Regions from separate parts of the Methylobacterium nigriterrae genome, predicted to be linked through region 3. Evidence: predicted binding sites of a transcription regulator. Region 3 holds the regulator's gene; each other region holds the start of a gene.

Region 1 (5,614 bases), on a different contig from region 3:
CACGGCGAGCCGAACCCGTCGCATTTCCGCCTGGAGGAGGGGCGGGTGCCGGCTCCGCGCGAGGGCGAGGTCCTGCTGCGCACCCGCTGGCTCTCCCTCGACCCGTACATGCGCGGGCGCATGAGCGCGGCGAAGTCCTACGCCGAGCCGGTCGGTATCGGCGAGGTGATGACGGGCGAGGTGGTGGCGGAGGTCACGGCCTCGAACAACCCGGCCTATCAGGTGGGCGACCTCGTCACCGCCTTCTCGGGCTGGCAGGATTACGCGGTCTCGGCGGGCAAGGCCCTGCGCCGGGTCGACCCTGCGCTGGCGCCGCCGACGACGGCGCTCGGCGTGCTCGGGATGCCGGGCATGACCGCGTATACCGGGCTCCTCACCATCGGGCAGCCGAAGCCGGGCGAGACCGTGGTGGTGGCCGCCGCCGCGGGGCCGGTCGGATCGCTCGTCGGCCAGATCGCGAGGATCAGGGGCGCGCGGGCGGTCGGCATCGCCGGGGGCCCCGAGAAATGCGCCTACCTCCGGGACGAGCTCGGCTTCGACGCCGCCGTCGACCATCGCGGCGAGGACCTGCCCGGCGCCCTGGCGGCGGCCTGCCCGAACGGGATCGACGTCTATTTCGAGAATGTCGGCGGGGCCGTCTTCGAGGCGGTGCTGCCGCTCCTCAACGACTTCGCGCGCGTGCCGGTCTGCGGGCTCGTGGCCGGCTACAACGCGACCGAGCTGCCGCCGGGGCCCGACCGCACGCCCGTCCTGATGCGCGCGATCCTGACGCGGCGCCTGCACCTGCAGGGCTTCATCGTCTGGGACTTCGCCGATCAGGCCGCCGCCTTCGGGCGCGAGGTCGGCGCCTGGCTCAAGGCGGGACGCGTGACGTACCGCGAGGACATCGTCGAGGGGCTGGAGAACGCGCCCGAGGCCTTCATCGGGATGCTGCAGGGGCGCAACTTCGGCAAGCTCGTCGTCCGGGTCGCGTGAGCGGCAGGGATCCGGGCGGGGCCTGCGCGGCGCTTGCGGCCCGACTAGAACAAAGATAGAACAATGACGGAATCCGGCATGTGTTCTCCCCTCATGTGTTTTCGGGGGACATGCGCGGCCGGCGGATTGCCGGCCGGCTGCCCCGAGCCCAGAACATCGGGATGGGCGCACGCGTTCGGATGACGGCCCTGTGAGATCGGCAGCAAGGAGAGAGCGATGGCGGGCAGCGTGAACAAGGTGATCCTGGTGGGCAATCTCGGGCGCGATCCCGAGACGCGCCGCCTCGCCTCGGGCGACCCCGTGGTGAACCTGCGCCTCGCGACGTCGGAATCCTGGAAGGACAAGATGTCGGGCGAGCGCAAGGAGAAGACCGAGTGGCACTCGGTCGTGATCTACAACGAGAACCTCGCCCGCGTGGCGGAGCAGTACCTGCGCAAGGGCTCGAAGGTCTACGTCGAGGGCCAGCTCCAGACGCGCAAGTGGACGGACAATTCGGGCGTCGAGAAGTACACGACCGAGGTGGTGCTGCAGCGCTTCCGCGGCGAGCTGACGATCCTCGACGGGCGTGGCGGCGGCTCCGAGATGGGCGCCGACGACGAGGGCGGCGGCCAGATCAGCCGCGGCGGCGACTTCGGCGGTGGCGGCTCGCGGGGCGGCGATTACGGCGGCGGCCGCTCCGGCGGCGAGCGGCGCCCGGCTTCCTCCGGCGGCGGCGGCGGCTCGAAGCCGAATTACGACCTCGACGACGACATCCCGTTCTAGAGCATTTTTCGCCGAGGTGGCCGCCGGTTCGGCGATCAGAAAGCGCGCCAGATCAATGGCTTGGAGCATTCTCCGTGATCCGGGAGTCACGGAGAATGCTCCGGGAGCGCGATCCACGCCCCCCACTCGTCCGGGCGAGACCGAGACGAATTCGGCGGACCGGGCGAGAGGGCGCCTCGATCTCCCCGCCTCGCCCATTGGCCGCCCCGGATCACGCCCTTGGCCGAGCGCCCTTGCAACCCTTGCGGGCAACCGAACACTCACTACATATCGTAACTAGAACAAACAGCGAACGGAGACGTCATGCGGACCGCCGACAAGCAGATCGCCGACATCCTCGTGCGCTACGGCGAACCCTTCGCGGGCAATGTCTGGCGCGTGCAGGGCACGGCCGTGATCTACCACAAGACGCTCGAGCGCATCGCCGCGCAGGCCGGCATCGTGTTCGAGCCGCCGACCATCATCCGGGCGGAGCGCGACGAGGCCGTGATCCTGGTGAGCGGGCGCCTGCCCGGCGCGAAGCCCGGGACCGAGCGGGTCGAGTGGTCGCTCGGCGAGGCGCTCGTCAACGTGAACTACCGGGTCTCCGGCAAGCAGGCGGCCTACGTCTACGCCATGGCCGAGAAGCGGGGGAAGGACCGGGTCATCCTCAAGCTGATCGAGCTGCACGGGCTTGTCTATTCCGAGGAGGAGGCCGACGAGTTCCGCCAGGGCCACTTGGCCGCGATCCACGCGGTCGACGAGGACTTCGAGGCGTCCGATCCCTTCGACGAGGTGACGGAGGCCGAGGGCGACCTGAAGCGGCGCATCGACGAGGCGTCCAGCGTCAACGCCGTCACCGACCTGATGCTCGACACCGAGACGCAATCCACCCTCAACCGCATGCCGCCCGGCACCCGCGACGAGGTGCGCGACTACGCCAAGGCCCGCCTCGTGGCGCTCGGCTGGCCCGGCCGGAAGGGCCGCAGCCGCGCCGCGTGAAGCGGATGCAGATACGCCCTGAGGTGGTATCGTGAACCGCATGGTTCGGCCTCAGGATCTCGGGCGTGACGGTGGCGCGGGCGCGCCCGCGGAGGTCCTGGCCGGCACGGTCGAGCGCGTGACCTTCCACAATGCCGAGACCGGCTTCTGCGTGCTGAAGGTCGGTGTGCGGGGCAGGCGCGACCTCGTCCCCCTGGTCGGCCACGCCCCCGCGATCGGGGCGGGCGAGTGGATCACCGCCACCGGCCACTGGGTCTCGGACCGCGCCCACGGGCTGCAGTTCAAGGCGCTCTCCCTGAAGGCGACGCCGCCGACCGGCGTCGAGGGCATCGAGCGCTACCTCGCGAGCGGGCAGATGCGGGGCATCGGGCCCGCCATGGCCAAGGCCATCGTCGAGCTGTTCGGGGAGGGCACCTTCGAGATCATCGAGGCCGAGCCCGAGCGCCTCACCGAGGTGCCCGGGATCGGCCGCAAGCGCGCCGAGCGGATCGTGCGCGGCTGGGCCGAGCAGAAGGCCGTGCGGGAGATCATGATCTTCCTGCACGCCCACGGGGTCGGCACGGCGCGCGCCGTGCGCATCTTCCGCACCTACGGCCACGAATCGGTCGCGGTGATGACCGAGGACCCTTACCGGCTCGCCCGCGACATCCGGGGCATCGGCTTCCGCACGGCGGATGCCATCGCGATGCGGCTCGGCCTCGAGAAGCACGCGCCCCAGCGCCTCGCCGCCGGCATCTCCTTCGCCCTTCAGACAGCCATGGACGAGGGCCATTGCGGGCTGCCGGCCGGGCAGCTGACGCGGCTCGCCGTCAAGCTCCTCGAGGTCGATGCCGACGCGGTGCGCCTCGCGGTGGCGGGCGCCCTGCGCTCGGGCGAGGAGGTGATCGCCGACGATCTCGACGGCGAGCCGTGCCTGTTCCTCCGAGGGTTGCACGGGGCCGAGCGCAGCATCGCGGAGCGGCTGCTGACCCGCGCGGCGGGCAAGCCGAGCTGGGGCGGGATCGACCTCGACCGGGCGCTGCCCTGGGTCGAGGCGCGCACCGGCAAGACCCTCTCGCCCTCGCAAGGCGAGGCGGTGCGGCTGGTGCTCGCCTCCAAGCTCGCGGTCGTCACCGGCGGTCCCGGCGTCGGCAAGACCTCGACCCTCGACTCGATCCTGCGCATCCTCACCGCCAAGGACGTGCGTGTGCTGCTGGCCGCGCCCACGGGCCGGGCGGCCAAGCGCATGAGCGAGCAGACCGGGCTCGAGGCCAGGACCATCCACCGGCTGCTGGAGGTCGACCCGCGCAACGGCGGCTTCGCCCGCAACGCCGAGAACCCGCTCGCCTGCGACTTCCTCGTCATCGACGAGACCTCGATGGTCGACGTGCCGCTGATGAACGCGCTCCTCAAGGCGGTGCCGGAGGCGGCCTCGCTTCTCCTCGTCGGCGACGTCGACCAGCTTCCCTCGGTGGGCCCGGGGCAGGTGCTCGCCGACATCATCGCCTCGGGGCGCATTCCGGTGGCGCGCCTGACGGAGGTGTTCCGGCAGGCGGCCGAGAGCCGGATCGTGGTCAATGCCCACCGCATCAACCGCGGGGAGATGCCGGAATGGCCCCGCCGGGGCGAGGCGAGCGACTTCTACTGCGTCGAGATCGACGATCCCGAGGAGGGCGTCGCCAAGCTCGTCGAAGTGGTGACGCGGCGCATCCCCGCGCGCTTCGGCCTCGACCCGGCGCGCGAGGTCCAGGTGCTGACGCCGATGCTCCGGGGCTCGCTCGGGTCGCGCAACCTGAACCACGAATTGCAGCAGGTTCTGAACCCCGACCCGCCCGCGCAGGTCGAGCGCTTCGGCTGGCGCTTCGCCCCCGGCGACCGGGTGATGGAGACGCAGAACGATTACGACCGCGAGGTCTTCAACGGCGATCTCGGCCGGGTGACGGGCATCGACGCGGAGGAGGGAACGCTGCGCGTCGACTTCGAGGGCCGCGCGGTCGAGTACCCCTTCGCCGAGCTCGACACGCTGGTCCCGGCCTTCGCCACCACGATTCACAAGAGCCAGGGCTCGGAATACCCGGCCGTCGTCATTCCCGTGACCACCCAGCACTGGACGATGCTCGCCCGCAACCTCCTCTACACGGGGGTGACGCGCGGACGTCGGCTCGTGGTGCTGGTCGGCCAGCGCAAGGCCATCGCGATGGCCGTGCGGGCCACCCGGGCGCGGGCCCGCTTCACCAAGCTGAGGGCGTGGCTCGAGGCGGGGGAGGGGGACCTGCGGCTGGGGTGACCGGCCTTCCCGTCTCTCCCGCAGATCTCGGCCCTGCCCGGGAACGGGCTTGCTCGCCCGGATCGGCCGGGCCCGATCCGGGTCGGCGGGGGAGCCCCACGCGCCTTGCGCGCGGGCTCCATGATGATTAATTAACCACCTGATATCATTCGTATTCCCGAAGGCCCGGAAGCGCCGGGACGCGGGTCCTCCCGCGAGGCGCCGCGGCACTGGCAGGCGGCCCCGATCCGGGGTTCGCGAGACGGAAGAAGATCTTGGCAGACAACACCGATCAGGGTGCCGGCGCCCGCCCGCCCGCCACCGACATCAAGCCCGTTTCCATCACCGACGAGATGCGCCGCTCCTACCTCGATTACGCCATGAGCGTGATCGTGAGCCGGGCGCTGCCCGACGCGCGCGACGGCTTGAAGCCGGTGCACCGGCGCATCCTGTTCTCGGCCTACGAATCGGGTCACCTGCCCGAGCGCAAATACGTGAAGTCGGCCCGCATCGTCGGCGACGTGATCGGTCTCTACCACCCGCACGGCGACCAATCGATCTACGACGCCCTCGTGCGCATGGCGCAGGACTTCTCGATGCGCCTCATGCTCATCGACGGGCAGGGCAATTTCGGCTCGGTCGACGGCGACC
Region 2 (5,614 bases), on a different contig from region 3:
CTGCGTGAAGTAATATTTCGCCTACTTCTCCTCGCTTGTCCGGTTCACCCGTATCAAAGAGTCTCCTACAAGATTGCGCAAGCGTCTTATGAGGCTCGTGGAGCATTGCAAGCCGCTCTTTAGGCCGCAGAGCAACATCTGGAAGCCAATCGAACACGTGATCAGCAAGACGCTTGTAGCGCCAGTTTCCCCGCTCAAAATCGGGGCACAAGGCGATCGCGACGGGGTCGGAGTCTGAACCGCAAATCCGTTGCAGAAGGCGGGTCGGTATTGGGATGCTTTCCGGGACGGGTGCCACTGCTTTTGGGCCATTCCTCTGGGGTTTACGCAGCGTCACGACAATGGCGTCGCAGGCACAGGTTGTAAAGCTTTCGGGCTGGTGAGGCGTTTCTCCAACACACCGCGAAGCCGTATTTAATGGGAGAGAGTCAGGGGAGACACTGACCGGTTATAGCGCTCACACCATCTGGCGCCTCTTTCTCAGACGGCTGCGCTACCGGCGACTGCCCCATCAGGGTGCACCGTGGGGTGACGCTCCAATGTGACAACCTTGTGCGTAACAGCAGAGGGGATTTCCCCGCCATGTTACGCTGGTCTCAAAGGGTCTTGGACCTTGGAGTGAAACACGGAAAGGTGATCCACACCTGAGGCCCGCGGCGACGGGAGGGCCGCGGGCCCTCCCGGGCGGGGACCCGCCGAGCCTTCGGAGCATGCTGCGCGACAGCGGCAACGGCTTTTCGCTCCAAGCATGCTCTCGCTCGCTCGATCGATCATGTTGTCTGCGTTCTGACCGATCCGGTCGAGACGCAGCCTGATCTAGTGCGCGCCGGAGCCGTGGCCCTTGCCCTTGGCGCCCGGCGAGGCGCCCGAGCCCGCGTCGGTCGCGCCGGTGCTGTTGGCGGTGCCCGAGCGGCTCATCCCGCCGGTCGAGGGGCCGCTGCCGGCAGCGCCCGGCGAGGAGCCCGAGCCCGCATCGTTCGGGCCGGTGCTGTTGACGGTGCCGGAGCGGCTCGTGCCGGATCCGGAGGATCCGCCCTCGGCCGCGAGGGCGGCCGTGCCGAGGACGAGGGTGCCGGCGAGGGCGAGGGTCAGGGCCTTCATGGTGGCTCTCCTTGGTGGCTCTTCTGGCATGTCCCCCCTCATGGACCACGCCAACGCGGGCCTTCCGGGCGCCGTTCCGCCGCCCGCCGCGATCGCGCGCCGTCAGATCGCCAGCCCGAGCTGCCGCGGCGCCTCGGCCGGGCCGTGATGCAGCGCCGAGAGCGAGATCCCGATGAGGCGCACGCTCCGGCGCAGGGGAAAGACGTCGCGCAGGATCGCGAGGCCGATCCGCTCCAGGCCGTCGCGGTCGGCGACCGGGGCGGTGAGGGAGCGGGCCCGGGTGATCTGCTCGAAATCCGAGAACTTCACCTTGAGGGTCACGGTGCGCCCGCTCATCTCCCGGGCGAGGCAGGCCGCCCAGACCTTGTCGAGCAGGGGCGAGAGGCGCGCGGCCAGGGTCTCGTAGTCGGTCGCGTCGTCCGCGAAGGTGGTCTCGGCGCCGATCGACTTGCGGACCCGGTGGGCCCGCACCGGGCGCTCGTCGATGCCGCGGGCGACCGCGTGGTAATAGGCGCCCGCGCTCCCGAAATGGGCGGCGAGCTCCTCGAGCGAGCGCGCCTTGAGGTCGCGGCCCGTGAGGATGCCGAGCCCCTTCATCCGCGCCTCGGTGACCGGGCCGACCCCGTGGAAGCGGCCGATCGCCAGCGCCTCCACGAAGGCCGGGCCCATCGCCGGGGTGATCACGAAGAGCGCGTCGGGCTTGCGGAAGTCGGACGCCACCTTGGCCAGGAACTTGTTGTAGGAGACCCCCGCCGAGGCCACGAGCCCCGTGCGCGCCCGGATGGCGGCCCGGATGGCCCGGGCCACCGCGGTGGCGGTGGGAAGCCCCTGCAGGTTCTCGGTGACGTCGAGATAGGCCTCGTCGAGGGCGACCGGCTCGATCACCTCGGTATGCTCGGCGAAAACCGCCCGGATCTCCTCCGAGATCGCCCGGTAGACGTCGAAGCGGGGCTTCACGAAGACGAGGTCGGGGCAGAGCCGGCGGGCGGTGAGGGAGGGCATGGCCGAGCGCACCCCGTAGGCCCGCGCCTCGTAGCTCGCCGCCGCCACCACGCCGCGCTCGCGCGAGCCGCCGACCGCGATCGGCCGGCCGCGCAACCCTGGGTCGTCCCGCTGCTCGACCGAGGCGTAGAACGCGTCCATGTCGATATGGATGACCTTGCGGAGAAGCGCGGCCGGGGCGCGGCCGGGGGGTGGGTCCGGAGGTTGGTCCGGTGTCATGGCGCGCCCTGCCGTATCATGCCTTCGCGTTCATGGAATGTTCCGACATTCAACCTCCCGAGGCGGCGGTCAACCCCGCCCGGCCGGCGATCCACCGCCGTTCCGCCGGCCGCCCGGACTCGCCGTCGGGAGCGGGCTGCCCCATAAGGCCCCGGCCCCCGACCCCCCGAGGACCCAATCGTGATCGTCACCCAGCTCACCCACCACGACCTCGACGGCTACGGCGCCTCGACCGTCGTCGGCGCCTTCACGGAGGTCGCCCGGATCATCCACATCCCGCGCTACTCCGATGTCGGCCCGCTGGTCGAGGCGGAGCTGAAGCGCCTCGACCGGGCCCGCGAGCCGGAGGCGCTGATCATGACCGATCTCGGGCTCGAGGCGGTTTCCGTGAAGTTCATCAAGAGCTTCGCCGCCCTGAACCGCCGCCGGGAGGCGGGCGCGCGCCATCGCCTGATCGTGCTCGACCACCACGCCTCCTCGATCGATCAGCTCGGCGTGCAGGGCCTCGAACCCTCGCCCGATGCCGGGATCGCCGGCCTGCGCCGCTTCGATCTCGGGGATGCCGACATCACCGTGCTGATCGACCAGGACCGCTGCGCGACCCGGATGGCCTACGAGCACCGGGCGCTGTTCGCGACGCGCGAGGCCGGGGCCGATCTCGACCGCGACCTGCGGACCCTCGTCGGGGCGGTCGACGCCCTCGACCTCTGGAAGAAGGAGCGGGACGCCTTCGCGGGGGGCCTCGCCCTCGACGAGGTGTTCTGGGACAACGTCGCCACCCTCGTCCCCCTCGGCCATCCCTGGCACGACCGCTTCGTCGGCGATCTCCTGGTGGCGGTCGCCGCGCTCCTGCGCGAGGGCGCGACGCCGGCGGCGGTCGAGGCGCGGGTCGGCGCCATCCGGCTCGGCCTCGTCGACGCGCTGATGGCGGGCGATCCCGAGGACGACCCGGCGCTCACGACCCGCATGCGGGTCGCCCGGGCGCTCGCCCGCTCGGACGACCTGTTCCATCGGCTCTCGGACGGGACGCTCCTGTCGTTCGGGCTCGATTCCGGCACCTTCCAGCGGGTGTCGGACCTCGTCATGGCGGGCGGCCGGGCGCGTCGCGTCGTCAACGTGCAGCGGGTCGGCACGCTCTCCTTCCGGTCGAATGACGAGACGGCCCTCGAGGGCGCCCGCCGCTTCCGCGGCGGCGGCCACAAGGACGCGGCCGGCGGCAAGCTGCCCGGCGGCTCGGCCGTCTCGCTCGCCGACGCCGTCGCGCAGGTCGAGCCGGTCCTGAACCCGCCACCGCCGGACCCGGCCGCCAGCCCCTTCGCGGCCCTGAAGAACTGGAAGGGATAGGGCCGCGGCGACCGAGGCGACCGGCCGGCCGCATCCGCGCGGCGTTTGCCGGGGAGGGGGCCTTCCCGAGGGCTGCGCACCCCGCTCCCTTGACGCGGCCGCAGCCCTTCTCCAGCAGATCAGAGCCCGGAACGGCCGGACCGGGCAGGCGGCGCTGCCGAGAGCGCATCACGGCCGCAGGGAGGTCCATTGCCATGAAGGTCACCGTGGAAGTCGACTGCACGCCCCTGGAGGCGCGGCAGTTCTTCGGTCTCCCGGACGTCCAGCCGATGCAGGCGGCCGTTCTGGCGGAGATGGAGCGGCGCATGCTCGCCGACCTCGATCGCTTCTCGCCCGAGGCCCTTCTCAAGAGCTGGATGTCCCTGACACCGCGCGGCGCGGAGCAGGCGCAGGAACTGTTCCTGAACCTGTTCCGTCAGGGCTTCGGGGGCGGAAAGCCGCCGGGCCAGTAAGGCGCCGCGCGTCGTGCGGGCCGCTTCGCAGAAATACAACCAGAAGGGGATTTTCCTAAAAGCATCTCGTTATAGGCGAGTGCGCTGAGACACACGGCAGGCTTCGATGTCGCGGGCAACATGTACTTTGGTACAGGCCGAGGGCGTCTTCCGGCGGGTGCCGTGCCGCGACGTGCCGGCTAAACGACTGGCAGCGCTGAGCAAAAGAGAGTAGTCGTGCCTATGCTCAAAATTGCAGGCGATACTCGCAGGCTCGGGACCGTACTAACGCGTACGTTGTATAGTCGTTGATTTATTGTGTCCTGCTGCTTACCTAGCCGGGCTGCGAGGTGATTCTTGGGGCGTTCGCAGGCCGTCAATTCCTCAGCTTTAACTGTTCTTAGGGTTTTATTCGATGGCGCGGTACTTCTTTGACGTGCATGATCCTCGGCTGTCCGCTTATGACGGCGAGGGGGTGGATTGTGCCGATCGGGCAGCGATTTCCGACGAGGCGCTCCGGGCGCTGTGCGAGATCGCGGCCGATCAGCCCCAGCGCTACGTCGGCCAGAAGCTCCGCATCATCGTGCGCGACGACGAGGACCGGGTCGTCATGACGGCCTCGCTCGGCCTCACGACGGCGTGGCATGCCGGGGAGGGACAGGCCGAGGCCGCCTAAGGGCCCGTCGCCGAACGTCCGATGACGCGAGGCCTTGCCCGGCTGAGGCGGTACGGCGGGCGCTTCGAGACAGGCTCGGAATCGGCGTCGACATCCGCCCGCACCGCGCGCTAAGTCGTCCGGATCGATGCTCCCCGTCCGCCGGATGACGTGAACCTTGGCCGAGCCTGTCCCCAACGATTGGGCGTCCGTCTTCCACAGGGTCGTCGTCTCGCTGATCCTGGGACTGCCCTTCGGCGGCCTCCTGTTCGCCGCGACCGGGCTTGTCCTCGCGATCTGGTCGGGCGACCCGATCCTGCAGCATCCCCTCGCCCTCGCCCTGCGCACGGCTCTCGCCGCCGTCGCCTACACCCTGCTTGGCGGCTTCGCCTGGACGCCGGAGACCGGCTACCACAGCCTGCATGCGTGGTACGCGGCCGGGATCGTCCTCACCTTCGTCCTGCTGAGCAAGCCCTGGCGGCGAGGCGCCGACGCGCGTCGCCCGCGCCCGACCGCCTAGATCATGCTGCGTTTAGACCGAATCGGTCCAAACGCAGAAAACATGATCGATTCGATCAGTTAGAGCATGCTTCGAGCGAAAAGCCGTTGCCACTTTTTCGCGGCATGCTCTAGCGCCTACTCGATCCCGAGGCTCGAGAACATCAGCACCTTCCGTTCCAGGTCGAAGGTGGTGTGCCGGCTGATCTTGAACAGCTTCAGGAGCGGCTCGAGATCCTCGGCGTCCGGCTCCATGATGTACTCCTCGACCCCGTTGTCGAGGATGAGCTGCAGCGTGAACAGACCCTCCTCGCCGCGCTGCCGCTCCTGCCACGACGCCTGAATGTTGGTGACCTGCCGCACC
Region 3 (5,614 bases):
CGATTCCACTCGTCGACTGTCGTCTCGTAGCGCGCGATCGCGAAGGGCTTCGCGATGGTGACGCGGTGGACCGGGCGTTCGAAGGGCGCCGCGCTGGACCCCATCTCGAAGGAGCCCGCGGGCAGCACAACCATCTCGGGACAGTCGCCACAGTCCCGAAAAGACTGCCCCGTCTGCGAAGCGGCCGGAGGAACGGGTGCCGGTGGCGGCAGCGCGGCCAGTTGCGGCTGCGCCGGTGCGGGCGGTGTCGGCGGCGGACTCGGAGCCACGATTGGAGAGGCCGATGATTGCTGGGCGGGTGCTGCGGCGGGAGCGCGCTGGCGCCCGGTGCGCGGCTGCGCGGCATCGTCGGGCGCCCGCACCACCGGGCCGGGTGATGACGGGATGCCAGCGGCGGTCGGCTTGGAAAAATGGAACTCCTCCATGAGGGAGGATGCCACCCAGGGGACCTGCTCAGCGTTCGACGCACGCGAAACGCCCATCCGCGTATGGGCGAAGGCCTCTTCCGCCGTGAGGTTGGGCGTGCGCAGTTCCTTGAGCAACTCACCCATGAAGAGGCTCAGGTCTCCGCTTCCGTCCCGCACCACCTTGCCGGGAGGCGCTGCGAGGAGGACGAGGGTTCCCTCGGGTGCATCGACGGGCGCAAGACCCGCGGACGAGGCACGGAAACGGCGCTCGTAAGGATTCGATCGGGCAGCGTCGACGATCGCGATCTTCACCTGGGCGCCACGGCGATTCATCTCCGTGAGCACGGTATCGAGGTTGATGCTGTCGCGGCGCGTCTCGGTCTCCGACCAGATCTGCGCATTGACCGGGAGGAGGTAGCTCTGGCGCCCGACCTGGATCCCGAAGCCGCCGAAATAGAAGAGCGCCGCCGATCCAGCATTGATCTTTGCGTAGAAGGCATCCAGTGCGCTCTGTGCATCCTCCCGCGTCAGGTTCTCGCGCAACTCCACGTCGAAATCATTGCGCCGCAATTCATCGGCAAGGGATCGCGCGTCCTTGCCCACCGTCGGCAGTGGAACATTGGCGTCTGGATAACGGACGTTCGCGATGAGCAGGGCGAACCGCCGTGCCGTGCCCGTGGTTCCCTGCGCGGAAGCCAAGTCGGCGAGCAGCAGGGTGACGGCGATCAACGCCAACCGGACAAGCATGGTCCGGGCTCTCCGAGCCGCAGGACGAACCGTCGCGTCGCGCGCGCCTCGACCGTCGCTCCGAGCGTCGGATTTTCTGGCGGCCGTAGGGCAAAATCTCTTGGACATCAATCCTATCATCGGGGGCGGCCTGAGGATCATCCATCTCACCGAGACCACCGATTCTAACGTGACGAATCGCCGGGCATAGAGCTACGGTAGCCTGTTCGACGGGTATTGGTATTCTGGGTACGCGCCCATCGCCAGTAATTACAACTTTTTGGGTATGGAGATTGCTCTTTTTAGAGGGTCCTACGCCTTTTTTCCGGCTCGGCGTGCGGCCACGGAACGTGCGCCTATTGGCATTTCGCAATGCTATGCTTGGCAGCGGGAGGAATGTGATGGGAGCGTCATCGGGATGGGTCCACCGGTGCTGCGGCCTCGCGGCTCCGCTGCTCCTGATCACCGGAGCGGCCGTCGCGCAGGAGACCAAGGCCGGGCCGACGCCGGCGGCGCCCGGCGCGGCCGTCTATTTCATCGACATCAAGGATGGCGCGGTCCTGCCCCGCAAGGCGATGATTCGATTCGGGCTACGGAACATGGGCGTGGCGCCGGCTGGATCGGACCGCATCAACTCGGGCCACCACCATCTGCTGATCGACGTTGCGATGCCGCCGGTCGACAGGCCGATTCCGAACGACTTCAATCACCTGCATTTCGGAGCCGGCCAGACCGAGGCGGAGATCGACCTGCCGCCCGGCGAGCACACGCTGCAATTGCTGCTGGCCGACAAGGATCATATCCCGCACAACCCGCCCGTCGCCTCGGACGTCGTGAAAGTCCGGGTCGTCGAGGCGCCGGCGGGCGCGGCCGCAGCGGCGGCCCCGACGGTGCGGAGATCATCGCCCCCTGGAGCACGTGTCTATTTCGTGCAGCCTCACAACGGCGCAGTGGTCTCGCGCAAGACAACGATCCGGTTCGGCCTCGTCGGAATGGGCGTGGCGCCAGCGGGCTTCGACAAGGCGAACACCGGCCATCACCATCTGCTGATCGACGCGCCTCTGCGCTCGCCGGATGAACGCATTCCGAATGATTTCAATCATTTGCATTTCGGGCTCGGGCAGACCGAAGCTCAGGTGACGCTCCCGCTCGGCACCCACACGCTCCAACTCGTGCTAGCGGATACCGACCACGTGCCGCACAATCCGCCGATTATGTCCGAGCCGATAAAGGTGCTGGTCACCAAGAGCGGGCGGCGCCCACGCGCGCGGCACGCACGCGGGCGATAGTCTGTCCAAGGTCGCCCGCGGGCATCGTTGTGCGCAACAGCGGCCAGCCTTTGAGCTTGGGTTGCTCCTTCCTCGCTGAAGATCGAACGCGGCCAGATGGCCATCAGAAGGCATCGTAGGCCGAGTTGGTGGTGGCTTGCGTGTGCCGTGTCAGTTCCTGAATGTCGATCCCTGCAGACGCCCTGCCCTGAGGCACAGAAGGCTGCGGCATCAAGGCCAGCCATATGAGCGTCGTAGCGATCGTCAGTGCAACCGCAATCATGCCGAATTTGATCATATAATGCTCCTGATTTCGAACGATGAACGCCGAAGTTCTTGCATCGATGCGAGAGGCTGAACGTGCTCTCAAATCATCGTATGCTTCCACCAAAATCCCGAATGTGATCTTGATCACACTCTTTTACGGGAATTTCTCTGCTTCGAAGCAGGATGCGGCTGCCGAGCGACACGCTGCAGCACTTAGGCCGCGGGGCTATAGCGCTCTTTAAAGGCTCCGTGCCCATGCACGACTTGGCATCACGTTTCGGCGGACCATCGACGGGTCGGAGTATCGGCGCAGGGGCACCGTGAGGTGATGACACCTCCACCACGGCGAACCCTTGCAGAACACTTGTGGAACGTTTAACGTGTTCGCGGTTTGTTTCCGCGAGCGTCGATGCCGGCGCTCGTCTTGAGCGATGAGTCTGCGGAATGCTGACGCGTAAACAGCTGGATCTGCTCCGTTTCATCCAGCAGCGCATGCGGGAAAGCGGCGTACCCCCCTCCTTCGATGAGATGAAGGACGCGCTCGATCTGAAGTCGAAATCCGGCATCCATCGACTGATCACGGCTTTGGAGGAGCGGGGATTCCTCCGGCGCCTGCCCAATCGCGCGCGAGCGATCGAGGTCATCCGGATGCCCGAGAGTCTCTCAGGTGCGAATGCCGGCGCCGGCAACGGCGAGGTTCGCCGATTCACGCCGAGCGTGGTCGAGGGTGGTCGGGCGAAGATTCCGTCCGTCAAGACCCCCATGACGCAGGCGACGGACGAGAACGGTCGCGCCATGACGATCCCGGTGATGGGCCGCATCGCGGCGGGCACGCCGATCTCGGCAATTCAGAACCAGAGCCACTCCATCACGATGTCGCCCGACTTCCTGGCAGGCGGCGAGCACTATGCTCTCGAAGTCCGCGGCGACTCGATGATCGAGGCCGGGATCCTGGACGGCGATCTCGTGGTGATCCGCAAGCAGGATACGGCGAACACGGGCGACATCATCGTGGCCCTGATCGACGATGAGGAGGCGACCTTGAAGCGTCTTCGGCGACGCGGCTCGTCGATTGCGCTGGAGGCGGCCAACCCGGCTTACGAGACGCGTGTCCTCGGTCCGGACCGCGTTCAAATCCAAGGTCGGCTTGTGAGTCTCGTCCGGCGCTACTGAACGGTTTCGGGGCGGTTGTCGGTACTTGCATCCGCCTCGTCAGGATCCTCCGCTTGTCGACTGGGCGACTTGGTTAGCCTGAGCTGAACGGACGCCTTCTGTTCGAGACCTGTCCGGTGACCGGAGCGCCATGGCAGCGATGCGTTCGCCGGCCTCGCATGGGAGATGATTGGGCCGCTCGCGGTGAAGCGGATCGCAGTGGCCCCGAAGCGTTCGAGATAGGCCCTGTCGATCACGAGGCTGGCAGCACAGGCCGCCGGCGCCGTTCGGGTCGTGATCAGGATGTCGGCGCGGGCGCAGTCTTCCGGGAAACCGCGCTTGTCCCGCAGCCATGCGACCTGTCGGCCGTCGGCCGTCCGTCTCGTACACCCGAGTCGATCGCAGGATTCGCCTCGCGCCAAATCGTCCGGCTTGCGGGCGTCGCCATCGGCCTTCAACCATTGTTCCAGAACAAACGGTGGGGGTCGGCCGAGGACGACAAGGCGTCCCGAGCGGTCCCGGACGGCCGCGCCGCTCCCGTCGCGGTCGATGAAGATATCGAAGCGTTGTGGACTTGCGGCGAAGCCCAGTCCGATCATTACCGGGAGCACAGCAAGCCAGCGCAATCGAGAGACCGGCAGGGTCGCCAGCAAGAGGCCGGCGGCGAGAAGCGCCATGGCACCCGTACCGAAAGCGGGCACCACCAAGTTGGCTTGACCGAAACCGCCGATCCAGGTCGAGATCGACAGCATGCCGCGCACGGCGAGCCCCATCAGCCACCACACCGGCTGATCGAGCGCGAGGGGATAGGCGAGGATGCCGATCACGGCGGCGGGCATGACGGCGAGCGACACGAGCGGCAGCGTGAGTGCATTGCCCACCAGGCCAAAGGGCTGGATCGTCTGGAAGTGATACGTCGCGAAGGGAGCCGTCGCGATCTGCGCGACAAGCGTGGTGAGCAGCGTACCCACCACGGCGGACGCCACAACGGCGATGGCTCGGCCGATCGCTCCGGCACCCTCCCGCCGGAACAGGCGCCCATCGAGCCAGCGCGAGCAGGCAATCAGGCCGGCGACGGCGCCGAACGACATCTGGAAGCTTGGTCCGAGCAAGCCCTCCGGCTCGCGCGCCAGGGCCACGATTGCCGCGAGTGCGAGATTGCGCATGCTGAGCGCTGGCCTGTCGACCAGGATCGCTCCGAGCATGATCAAGGTCATGATCAGTGACCGCTCGGCGGCGATATCCCAACCGGAAAAGGCGCAGTAGGCGGTCACCCCGACCATTGCGAAGCCGGCGGCGATCTTCTTGATCGGCAGACGGAGGGCTAGGATCGGAACCAGGGCGAGAATGGCTCGCACAAACCAGAACACGACGCCAGCCGCCAGAACCATGTGCAGCCCAGATATCGACACGACATGATAGATCCCGGCCGTCCGCAGGATATCATTCGTCTCCTGCGTGATCAGGCCGCGCTTGCCGGTGACGAGCGCCGCGGCCACGGCCCCGGCCTGGCCGCCGTTGGCGTCGGTGATGCGTCGGGTCAGGGCGTTGCGCGCGTCGTCGATCGTGGCCGCCGCTCGAAGCCCGAGCGGCACCGGCCCCGGTGGTGGCCGAACCTCGATCTTGCCCGTCAGCGAGCCCACGGCGCCGATTCCGCGAAAGTAGGCGTCTCGGGCGAAATCGTAGCCGCCGGGGCGCGCGGCCTCAGGCGGTGGCAGCAGGCGCGCCGTTGCGGCGATGAAATCGCCCGGCTTGAGGGCTTGTGCCTGGCGATACGACACCCGGACTCGGGTC
Region 4 (5,614 bases), on a different contig from region 3:
GCGATGGGCGCTGCCGCGGCGAGCTTCGAGCGCCACTCGAACAGGTGCTGCGTCGCCGACGCCACCGCGACGCGGCTGATCGAGCCGCGTGCCATCAGCCGGTAGGAAGCGCCGACCGTCTTGATCTCCTCCTCGGGGCGCTTCGGGCGGCCGCCGAAGGTGCCGGCGGGAATCGTGACCGATTGCAGCTCGGGGAAGCGCGTCAGGATCGCCTCGCTGTCCGGCACGGCCACGAGGTCGATCTTCCTGTCCGGCGCGCCGAGCTCGACCGCCCGTACGGTGGCGACGGCGGCCTTGGAGGCGGGGTTGGCGATGACCGCGACCGCGTCGACCCGCTTCTCGGCGATCGCCGCGGTCACCTCGCCGGGCTTCAGGTTCACCAGCGCGACCCGGCCGGCGGCCACATCGCCGGCCGCTTCCTCGGGCGACGCGGTTGCCAGGTCGTAGAAGGCCAGGAGGTTGTTGAGGAAGGGCAGGTCGGCACTGTGGCGCACCACGATGCCGAGACGCTTGCGCGCGAGGTCGGGGAAGCTGTCGATCTCGGCGGCGTCGGGCGCGGCGATGACCAGTGCCTCGTCGTGCAGGATCGCGAGCGTCAGGCCGTTCTCCGGCAGGAGGACGTCGGGCCGCACCACCGCGAGGTCGGCCTTGTTGTCCTGCAGGGCCTTGGCGCTGTCGCGCACGTCGTCGTAGGGCACGAGCTTGAGGCGCACGTCCTCGCGTCCGCGGGCGAGCGCGCTGGCGTAGGTCTCCATCAGGGCGGCTTCGGCGCCGTCGCGGGGGCCGACCGCGACGGTCAGCGTGGTCGGGCGCGACAGGTAGACGACGGCCGCCGCGGTGGCGGCGAGCCCGAGGGCGAGCAGGACGAGGAGCCACTCGCGTCTCAAGAGGATGGTCGGCATGCGGGTGCCGTTCCTGTCGCCGCCCCTGCGGCGTTGCGTAGGTTCCATCCCGGATTCATGGAGCGTAAACCTGTCCAGATCGTGAAGAACTGATGGCCGTCCGAAACGTTGCAGACCCGTCCGGTGCGGCAAATGTCGCACAGGCAAGACCCGCGCCGCCGGTGACGGCGGCGTATCTCGAGCGCGCGGCCCTGCACTATCTCGAGCGCTACAGCGCCTCGACCGAGATGCTGCGCCGGACCCTGCGGCGGCGCGTCGAGAAGCGGGCGCGCGCCCGCGGCGAGGCGGCGGAAGCCTTCTGGCCGTTGGTCGAGGAGACCGTGGCGCGGGCCGTGCGCAGCGGCCTCGTCGACGACGACCGCTTCGCCGCCGCCCGCCTCGCCACGCTCCGCCGCCGCGGCAGCTCGGCCCGCGGCGCCTCGGCCAAGCTCGCCGCCAAGGGCGTCTCCCGCGAGGCGATCGCGGCCGCCATGGAGGCCGAGCGCGAGGCCGCCCCCGAGGGCGAGGCGGACGGCCTGGAGGAAGCGGCGGCCCGGGCCTATGCCAGGCGGCGGCGCCTCGGCCCCTGGCGCCGGCCCGACATCCGCGCCGCGCACCGCGACCGCGACCTCGCCGCCCTGGCGCGGGCCGGCTTCCCCTACGACCTCGCCCGCCGCACGGTCGATGCCGAGGACATCCCCGACGAACCCTGAGGCCGATGCGCTGGATTTCGGAGCCGCCCGCTCCACCTCGGGGATGGCTCCGGGATCAGGCCGCGCAACCCGCGCCGGCGCCCGTGCCGACAGGATGGGTCGCGATGATCAACCGCAAGGCGCACGCCGTCTGGCAGGGCAACGGCAAGGACGGGAAGGGCCGCATCACCACGCAGTCCGGCGTGCTGTCGGACCAGCCCTACGGCTTCAACACCCGCTTCGAGGATGGGCCCGGCACCAACCCCGAGGAGCTGATCGCGGCCGCGCATGCGGGCTGCTTCACCATGGCGCTCGCCTTCCAGCTCCAGGAAGCGGGCCTCGCCGCCACCGAGATGACGACGGAATCCGTCGTGACGCTGGAGAAGGACGGCGCCGGCTTCAAGGTGACGAAGTCGGCCCTGACGCTGACGGCCACGATTCCGGGGATCGACCAGGCGAAGTTCGACGCGCTCGCCCACGCCGCCGAGACCGGCTGCCCGATCTCGAAGGTGCTCAACGCCGAGATCACGCTCAAGGCGACCCTGAAGCAGGGGTAGGGCAAGCACCGACGCAGCCCTCCTCCCCGCAGATCTCGGGGCTTGTGCCGGCCGAGGGGAGGGGGCACGCGCTTGCCATGGCTGCGGCGCCACGGCGCGGGACGAGACGCCCACGCTACTTGAACAAACCACGAACGAGCGGCATCTTCCCGCGATGGACGAGACGCTCGCCAAGAAGCTGCGCATCCTGGCCGATGCCGCGAAGTACGATGCCTCCTGCGCCTCCTCGGGAGCCCCGAAGCGGGCCGCCGGCAAGGACGGCCTCGGCTCGACGACGGGCGCCGGCATCTGCCACGCCTACACGCCGGACGGGCGCTGCATCTCGCTCCTGAAGATCCTGCTCACGAACTACTGCCTGTTCGACTGCGCCTACTGCGTGAACCGCCGCTCCTCGAACGTCAGGCGGGCAAAGTTCTCGGTCGACGAGGTGGTGACGCTCACGGTGGAGTTCTACAAGCGCAACTACATCGAAGGATTGTTCCTCTCCTCCGGCATCATCAGGTCGCCCGACCACACGATGGAGCTCCTGACCCGCGTCGCCAGGACGCTGCGCCGCGAGCACGGCTTCCGCGGCTACATCCACCTGAAGTCGATCCCCGAGGCGAGCCCCTGGCTGATCGAGGAGGCGGGCCTCTACGCCGACCGCCTCTCGATCAACCTCGAGCTGCCCACCGAGGCGAGCCTGGAGCGCCTGGCGCCCGAGAAGGACGGCGCCGCGATCCATGACGCGATGGAGCAGATCGGCAGCCGCATCGCCGAGGCGAAGGCCGAGCGCCGCCGCTTCTCGCCGGCCGGCCAGTCGACGCAGGTGATCGTGGGGGCGGACGCGACCTCCGACGAGGCCCTGATCCGCAAGAGCGCGCATCTCTACGGCACCTTCGGCCTGAAGCGCGTCTACTACTCGGCCTTCAGCCCGATCCCCGACGGGTCGACCATCCTGCCGCTGAAGGCGCCGCCGCTCCAGCGCGAGCACCGGCTCTACCAGGCGGACTGGCTGATCCGGTACTACGCGTTTTCCCCCGACGACGTGGCCGAGGCGACCGAGGGCGGAATGTTCGCCCTCGACGTCGACCCGAAGCTCGCCTGGGCCCTCAAGAACCGCCACCGCTTCCCCGTCGACGTCAACGGGGCCGACCGGGAGATGCTGCTGCGGGTGCCGGGCCTCGGCGCCCGGGCGGTGGACAGGATCGTCACGGCGCGCCGCCACGCGACGCTTCGCCTCGACGACGTCGCCCGCCTGACCTCGGGGCTGAGGCGGGCGCGGCCCTTCCTGATCGCGGCGGATTGGCGCCCGACCCATCTGACCGATCGCCTCGACCTGCGCGCCCGGCTCGCCGAGCCCGCCGCGCAGCTGAGCCTGTTCTGAGATGGGCGGGCCGGAGACGCGGCGCGCGCCCTCGGGTCCGCTTCGCGGATTCGACCTCTTCCGGACCGAAGAGGCGGCCCAGGCTTCGAAACCCGGCGGGACGAGCCTGCGGACCATTCGCCTTCGCCCCGGCGCCGACCTCGACGGGTTCCGCGCGGCCGTGCGCGGCCTCGTGGCCGAGGGCGTGCCGCCGGAGGGAGCGGTCTTCGTGAGCGGCGAATCGCCCGGCCTGTTCGGCGCCGGGGCGCCCGCGGCGTCGGATGCCCCCGTCGCGCTGCCGCGGGCCGCGGCGGCGCTGATCCCGATGGTGGTGCCCCACCGCGATCCCGAGCGCTACGCCCTGCTCTACGCCCTGATCTGGCGCATCCTGGCGGGCGAGCGGCACCTGCCCGACGTCGCGAGCGACCCGCTCGTCCACCGCCTGAACGGCATGCGCAAGGCGGTCGGGCGCGACCTGCACAAGATGCACGCCTTCCTGCGCTTCCGCCGGACGGCCGAGGACGGAACCGAGCGCTTCGTCGCGTGGTTCGAGCCGGAGCACCACATCCTCGAGGCCGCGGCCCCCTTCTTCGTCGAGCGCTTCCGCGCCCTGCGCTGGACCATCCTGACGCCGGAGGGCTCGGCGATCTGGGACGGCGCGGCCCTCCGCTTCGGCCCGCCGGGCCGGCGCGAGGAGGTGCCGCCGGGCGACGGCTTCGAGGCCGGCTGGCAGGGCTATTACGAGAGCACCTTCAACCCGGCGCGCACGAACCTGCGCGCCATGCGGGCGGAGATGCCGAGGAAGTACTGGCACAACATGCCCGAGACCGCCGCGATCCCCGCTCTGATCCGCCAGGCCTCGGCCCGCACCGCCGCCATGATCGAGAGGGAGCCGCAGATGCCCGTCAAGCGAGAGCCCGCCCGGGCGGTCGCCGCCATGGCGGACCAGGACCCGAAGAGCCTCGAGGCGCTCAACGCCATCATCCGCCGCTCGCAGCCGCTAGTGCCGGGCGCGACGCAGGCCGTGCTCGGAGAGGGGCCGGTCGGCGCCGCGATCGCGTTCGTCGGCGAGCAGCCGGGCGACCAGGAGGACCGTCAGGGCCGGCCCTTCGTCGGGTCGGCGGGCCAGCTTCTCTCCCGCGCGATGGCGGAGGCGGGGATCGACCGGGCCGCCTGCTATCTCACGAATGCGGTCAAGCACTTCAAGTTCGAGGAGCGGGGCAAGCGGCGCATCCATCAGAAGCCGACCGCCGGCGAGGTCAGCCACTATCGCTGGTGGCTCGACCGGGAGCTCGATTTCGTGGCCCCGAAGCTCGTGGTGGCGCTCGGCGCCACCGCGGTGCTGGCGCTCACCGGCAAGGCGATCCCGATCACCCGGGCGCGGGGCCCCTTCCGGTTCGAGCGCCTCGACAACCGCTTCCAGGGCTTCATCACAGTCCACCCCTCCTACCTCCTGCGCCTGCCGGACGAAGCGAAGCAGGAGGCCTACGCGGCGTTCGTCGGCGACCTGCGGCGGGTGGAGGCGCTGGGGCGGGAGCTGGCGGGGTAAGATCGGGCAATCCTTGCAGGGTGTGCCGTCTCGGGTTGAAAGCGACCGCACTCCCTGCCCGGCCTCATTCCGAGGTGCCGCCGACGATCGACGATCGCGAGCGGCCTCGAAGGAGGATCGGGCTCCCTCTCCCGTTCGGGAGAGGGTCGGGGTGAGGGGTGCGACCTTTCCGGAAACGGCGAACCCCTCACCCGGTCCGCTGACGCGGACTCGACCTCTCCCGCACGGGAGAGGTGCCCGCGCCACATCGCCAGCTGTTCTCGCCGTGACCATTTCAGCCCGTATCGGCGCGCGGTCGCCTCTCACGCCCCCGCCGCGTCCGCCTCCTTGTGCGGGCGCAGTTCCGGCGCGATCGGGGCCTCCTCGATCTCGGCGTTCGGCTCGGCGCGGCTCTCCTGGCGGCTCGAATCCACGAAGAGGCGCGCCTCGCCCTCCTTCACGCCGAGGCTGCGCAGCGCGTAGAGGGTCATGCCGAGCGCCAGCTCCCGCTCGCCCATCAGGACGAGGCCGACCCGCCGCTCCTCCAGCCGGCGGCGCTCGCCGTCGCTGTGGGTGCGGATGAGGGTGTCGATGCGCGGGTTGGCGCCGCG

What was found. The regulator LexA, encoded in region 3, represses DNA repair genes until DNA is damaged. The targets are predictions, from matches to a motif close to TGTTCNNNNTGTGTTCNG.
Region 1: WDW90_RS04790 (trna delta -isopentenylpyrophosphate transferase) is a predicted target of LexA. The motif match lies at 2,015-2,032, and genes of this name have one in related genera.
Region 2: dinB (DNA polymerase IV) is a predicted target of LexA. The motif match lies at 2,350-2,367, and genes of this name have one in related genera.
Region 4: WDW90_RS06190 (putative DNA modification/repair radical SAM protein) is a predicted target of LexA. The motif match lies at 2,250-2,267, and genes of this name have one in related genera.

The regions. Positions count from the first base shown of each region.
Region 1 is NZ_JBAWTG010000004.1:165,628-171,241, reverse strand. It holds gene WDW90_RS04800 (NADP-dependent oxidoreductase) at 1-975, shown strand, start outside; gene ssb (single-stranded DNA-binding protein) at 1,192-1,737, shown strand; gene WDW90_RS04790 (trna delta -isopentenylpyrophosphate transferase) at 2,041-2,718, shown strand; gene recD2 (SF1B family DNA helicase RecD2) at 2,759-4,984, shown strand; gene gyrA (DNA gyrase subunit A) at 5,239-5,614, shown strand, end outside.
Region 2 is NZ_JBAWTG010000040.1:930-6,543, forward strand. It holds gene WDW90_RS19815 (HamA C-terminal domain-containing protein) at 1-337, opposite strand, end outside; gene WDW90_RS19820 (hypothetical protein) at 817-1,101, opposite strand; gene dinB (DNA polymerase IV) at 1,204-2,322, opposite strand; gene WDW90_RS19830 (dimethylmenaquinone methyltransferase) at 2,503-3,666, shown strand; gene WDW90_RS19835 (DUF6489 family protein) at 3,861-4,118, shown strand; gene WDW90_RS19840 (DUF6894 family protein) at 4,513-4,773, shown strand; gene WDW90_RS19845 (hypothetical protein) at 4,931-5,272, shown strand; gene WDW90_RS19850 (hypothetical protein) at 5,389-5,614, opposite strand, start outside.
Region 3 is NZ_JBAWTG010000008.1:8,003-13,616, reverse strand. It holds gene WDW90_RS07090 (SUMF1/EgtB/PvdO family nonheme iron enzyme) at 1-1,154, opposite strand, end outside; gene WDW90_RS07085 (DUF4399 domain-containing protein) at 1,535-2,422, shown strand; gene WDW90_RS07080 (hypothetical protein) at 2,526-2,816, opposite strand; gene lexA (transcriptional repressor LexA) at 3,113-3,841, shown strand; gene WDW90_RS07070 (ComEC/Rec2 family competence protein) at 3,835-5,614, opposite strand, start outside.
Region 4 is NZ_JBAWTG010000006.1:71,355-76,968, forward strand. It holds gene WDW90_RS06175 (TAXI family TRAP transporter solute-binding subunit) at 1-902, opposite strand, end outside; gene WDW90_RS06180 (RecX family transcriptional regulator) at 995-1,594, shown strand; gene WDW90_RS06185 (OsmC family protein) at 1,699-2,130, shown strand; gene WDW90_RS06190 (putative DNA modification/repair radical SAM protein) at 2,285-3,496, shown strand; gene WDW90_RS06195 (UdgX family uracil-DNA binding protein) at 3,603-5,024, shown strand; gene WDW90_RS06200 (monovalent cation:proton antiporter-2 (CPA2) family protein) at 5,327-5,614, opposite strand, start outside.